2 regions of the Streptomyces sp. NPDC058812 genome follow, and region 1 is predicted to be linked to the other one. Evidence: riboswitches for the same ligand, from Rfam matches in the RefSeq annotation. Region 1 holds a riboswitch; the other holds the start of a gene.
What was found. Region 1 has a riboswitch for ZMP and ZTP ahead of ACFW48_RS18750 (tetrahydrofolate dehydrogenase/cyclohydrolase catalytic domain-containing protein). Riboswitches for the same ligand answer to the same signal wherever they lie in the genome.
Positions count from the first base shown of each region.

Region 1 (2,377 bases):
GATCGAGATGGCCCGCCGCACCATCGACGAACACCACTTGACCAACGTCTCCCTGACCAGCGCGGACGCAGCGGACACCGGCCTGCCGAAGTCCTCCTTCGACCTGGTCCACACCCGCCTGGTCCTCATGAACGTCCCCCACACCGACCAGGTCCTCGACGAAATCGTCGCCCTGACCAAGCCCGGCGGCACCGTGGCCGTGCAGGACGTCGACTGGCTGACCCGGATCTGCGAGCCGCCCCACCCCTCCTGGGACCGCCTCGTCACGGCGATCGCGGAACTCTGGCGCCGCAACGGCATGGACGTCATGCTGGGCCGCCGACTGCCCGGCATGCTGCGCCGACGAGGACTCCAGGACGTCCAGGTCCGGGCGTCAACGCATGTCTTCCAGCACACCGACCCGTACCAGACCCTGCTCGTCGACCGAGCCCAGCTGTGCCGGTCGGCCCTTACCGAGCACGGCCTCATCACCGACCCCGAACTGGACGACCACATCGAAGCACTCTCCCGGCACCTCGACGATCCCGGCACCCTGGTCGTACACGCCACACTCTTCCAAGCATGGGGAACACGGCCCACCAACGCATGACGCCCGGTCACTTACCGGGCCATCCGCTATTTGTGCAGAGCCCATGCTGTTGGAACTCACCCGCCTGTCCGTTTCCATTGAGGTCAGTGGTACTGGATTCCGAGCTGGTTTGCGGCGGCGTCCGCGGTTTGTGCGAGCAGGACGGCGATGGTCATCGGCCTGGCGCCGCCAGGTACCGGAGTGATCAGACGGGCGCGGGTGAGGGCGGTGTCGAAGTCCACGTCGCCGACGTTGCCCGGGTTGTGTCCGGCATCGATACCGTTGCTTCCTTGGCAGGCAGGAGCATCCCCACCGGTTTGCCGAGGATGACGCTGCGGCCCACCACGACAGCGTGCTTGCCGGCGAGGTCGACGTCGTATGCCTCAGCAGCCGCTGGATCCCGCCCGGCGTGCAGGACACGAAGCCCGGCAGGCCAAAGCTCATCGCGGCGCAGGAGTGCATCGTGACCCCGTCGACATCCTTCTACGGGGCGATGGCCGCACCCCCGGATCGGCGGACAGGCCGGCGAGGGTGCCGATCAGCTCGGCAGTCGTGGTGGTGGCAGGCAGACCGTTGAGCCGGGACTGGATACCTGCCTTTGCGCACCTCGCCCGCTTCATACGGACGTACGTGACCGACGCGAGGTCCTCTCCCACCAATACGGTGGCCGGACAAGGGGCAAGGCCCGTGCTCTGTGAAATCTCCGCTGCCTTGACGCAGCCTCTTCGACGACGCGCTTGGCAAGGCTGGTGCCGTCCATGAGCTGGACCGTCTGAGTCGCGGACGCGATCGTCCTCCGGGCGTTGCTGACCACTCGCCCAGGTGCACGGCAACGACGTCTCGTCAGACCGCTCCCCGGTGGTGCTCCACCTCGGCGCCAGTCACGGCCCGCACCGCACTGTAGTCGACCAGCTGCTCCCACAGCGCGGCACCCTCATTCCTGACGCGCCCACGCCCCGTTGGACGTTCACCGACCACCCCGCCCCCGTTCCCATCCAGCTCGGAGGCACTTTGACGAGTCACCTACCCCTCTTCACTCGTGAGAGAGTCTTGTGCTGTGGCCGTTGGACAGAAGCAGGCAGTGACCGATTTGCCGTGAGGGCAGGGACGGGTTCCCCAGTCGTCGGACAGGGCGTCGACGAGGAGCATGCCCCGTCCGCCGAGGCGGTCGCCGCTCGGCGGGCGCGGCGTGGGCAGGGCAGCGGCGTCGTCATGCACGGTGATGTGCAGGCAGCAGCCGTCCCAGGTCACCACGAGCCGGGCCGCGGAGTGCGCGTGGACATGGGCGTTCGTGACCAGTTCGGACACGGTCAGCAGGACGTCTTCTACCGTCTGCGGGAGGCTGTGTGTCCAGCCGAGGGCCTGAAGATGCTCGCGCGTCCAATCGCGTGCCTCCTTCGGGCCGGTGTTCATCGGCAGCGAGCGCGCCCACCCCACTGCCCGCAATGACGACTCCTCCATCACTGTGCCTCCTTACCGGCCCGGCCCCGCCCTGACATCGATGCCCCCGTGTACGCATGGTTGCGGCCCGCCGCGCTGGAGCCCGGAACGGCGGCTTGCCGTAATGCCTCTCATGGACCTCCCTGCCCACGCCGCGGCGCCTACCGTCAGACGGGAAGGCGATCCGTTGGCCAGCAGCTCAAGTGCTGGTGAGCATGCCTTCGCGCAGGCGTGCCAGAAGACGGGAGATGAGGCGGGAGACGTGCATCTGCGAGCAGCCGAGGCGTTCGCCGATCTCCTTCTGGGTGAGTTCGTCGACGAACCGCCAGTGGATGATCTGCCGGTCGCGCTCGTCCAGCTCGGCGATCA
Region 1 covers NZ_JBHYOB010000008.1:186,149-188,525, forward strand. The annotation lists gene ACFW48_RS18745 (methyltransferase domain-containing protein) at 1-589, shown strand, start outside; partial or broken gene ACFW48_RS18750 (tetrahydrofolate dehydrogenase/cyclohydrolase catalytic domain-containing protein) at 673-1,328, opposite strand; ZMP/ZTP riboswitch at 1,378-1,463, opposite strand; gene ACFW48_RS18755 (ATP-binding protein) at 1,592-2,029, opposite strand; gene ACFW48_RS18760 (RNA polymerase sigma factor SigF) at 2,208-2,377, opposite strand, start outside.

Region 2 (2,377 bases), on a different contig from region 1:
GACCAGGGTGGCGCCGCGCCGCATCAGGCCCTCGGCGAGGGCTCGCGAGTTGTCGACGATGCGCTGGGCGTAGTCCTGGAACGCGGGCTGCCGGGCCTCGGCGAGGGCGACGGCCTTGGCGGCCATGACGTGCGGGAGCGGGCCGCCGAGGACCATCGGGCAGCCGCGGTCGACCTGGTCCTTGAGGGAGTCGTCGCACAGGACCATGCCGCCGCGCGGGCCGCGCAGCGACTTGTGGGTGGTCGTCGTGACGATCTGGGCGTGCGGGACCGGGTCGAAGTCGCCGGTGAGCACCTTGCCCGCGACAAGACCCGCGAAGTGCGCCATGTCGACCATGAGGGTCGCGCCGACCTCGTCGGCGATCTCGCGCATGATCCGGAAGTTCACCAGGCGGGGGTAGGCGGAGTAACCGGCGACGATGATCAGCGGCTTGAACTCGCGGGCCGAGGCGCGCAGGGCCTCGTAGTCGATGAGGCCGGTCGCCGGGTCGGTGCCGTAGGAGCGCTGGTCGAACATCTTGCCGGAGATGTTCGGACGGAAGCCGTGGGTGAGGTGGCCGCCGGCGTCCAGGGACATGCCGAGCATGCGCTGGTTGCCGAAGGCGCGGCGCAGCTCGGCCCAGTCGGCGTCGGTCAGGTCGTTGACCTGGCGGACGCCGGTCTTCTCCAGGAAGGGCACCTCGACGCGGGCGCCGAGGACGGCCCAGAAGGCGACGAGGTTGGCGTCGATGCCGGAGTGCGGCTGAACGTAGGCGTGGCGGGCGCCGAACAGCTCGCGCGCGTGCTCGGCGGCGAGGGACTCGACGGTGTCGACGTTGCGGCAGCCGGCGTAGAAGCGGCGGCCGATGGTGCCCTCGGCGTACTTGTCGCTGAACCAGTTGCCCATGGTCAGGAGCGTGGCCGGGGAGGCGTAGTTCTCCGAGGCGATCAGCTTGAGCATCTCGCGCTGGTCGGCGACCTCCTGGCCGATGGCGTCGGCGACGCGGGGCTCGACGGTGCGGATGACGTCGAGCGCGGCGCGGTAGGCGGTGGACTCGGGGGTGAGATCTGCGGGCATGGGGACCTCCGGACGGTGCGGTCGGCGTTCGGGTCGGCCCAGGCGCACGGCGCTCGTCTTCTTCGGACCGCTCCCCGATGGTTGTCCATCCCAGCGCGCCAGTCACGGCCCACGCGCAGCCTACCGGGCGGCACGGAGTGCCGGGCCCCGGCGTCCACCATGCGAGCGACGGTCCTCAGAGGATCACGTGGGGCAGGAAGCGGGCGTACTCGTCCGTCACCAGGCCCGACGACTCGCGGATGCCCAGGCCCGCGGACTCGTTCTCCACGACCCACGCGCCCAGGACGACGCGGTTGCCGTCGAAGTCGGGCAGGGGGGCCAGTTCCTGGTAGCAGCAGAGGTCGGTGCGCGGGGGCGCTTTTGTGCCGGGGCGGTGGATGGTGACGCCGGCGCCCTCGCGGCCCAGGAGGGGCTTGGCGACGTAGCCGGTGGTGTGGGCCAGCTCGCGGGGGCCGTCCAGGTAGGCGGGGAGGAGGTTGGGGTGGTCCGGGTACAGCTCCCAGAGGATCGCCAGCAGTGCCTTGTTGCTGAGCAGCATCTTCCAGGCGGGCTCGATCCAGAGGGTGGTGCCGGTGCCGCCGCCGTTGTCGAGGGTGTCCAGGACGTGGTCGGCGAAGCGGTCGGTGGTGAGCCACTCCCAGGGATAGAGCTTGAAGATGCTGCGGATGAAGCGGAGCTTGCCGTCGACGAAGCGGCCGGACAGGCGGTCCCAGCCGATCTCCTCCATGGAGATCCACTCGGTCTCCAGGCCGGCCTGCTCGGCGGTCTCCTTGAGGTAGGCGACCGTCATGAGGTCCTCGCCCAGCTCGTCGGCCTCGGAGTTCGCGAAGTACAGCGGGCTGCCGGGCGGGAGGAGGGCGGCCTGCTTCTTCCAGGCGTCGATGAGGCGCTCGTGGAGGCTGTTCCACTGGTCGGCGCCGGGGAAGCTCTCCTCCATCCAGAACCACTGCGGGGACGCGGCCTCGACGAGGGAGGTCGGGGTGTCCGCGTTGTACTCCAGGAGCTTGGCGGGCCCCGTGCCGTCGTAACGCAGGTCGAAGCGGGCGTAGACGGAGGGGAGTTCGGCACGGCGGTGCCAGGCCTCGGTGACCGCCCGGACCACCCGCGGGTCGGTCATGCCGAGGTCGGCGAAGCGGCCGGCGGTGACGATGTGCTCGGCCGCCGCCAGGCACATGCGGTGGAGTTCCTCGACGACCTCCTCCAGCGCCTCGACCTCCGGGAGGGAGAAGACGTAGTAGGCGCTCTCGTCCCAGTAGGGGCGCAGGGAGTCGTCGGGGTAGCGGGTCAGGGGGTAGATGCACCCCTGTTCCTCCACCGTCTG
Region 2 covers NZ_JBHYOB010000004.1:27,876-30,252, forward strand. The annotation lists gene ACFW48_RS09660 (glycine hydroxymethyltransferase) at 1-1,056, opposite strand, end outside; ZMP/ZTP riboswitch at 1,086-1,172, opposite strand; gene ACFW48_RS09665 (glutathionylspermidine synthase family protein) at 1,232-2,377, opposite strand, start outside.
Region 2: it holds a riboswitch for ZMP and ZTP, as region 1 does, so the genes downstream of both, ACFW48_RS09660 (glycine hydroxymethyltransferase) here and ACFW48_RS18750 (tetrahydrofolate dehydrogenase/cyclohydrolase catalytic domain-containing protein) in region 1, are expected to answer to the same signal.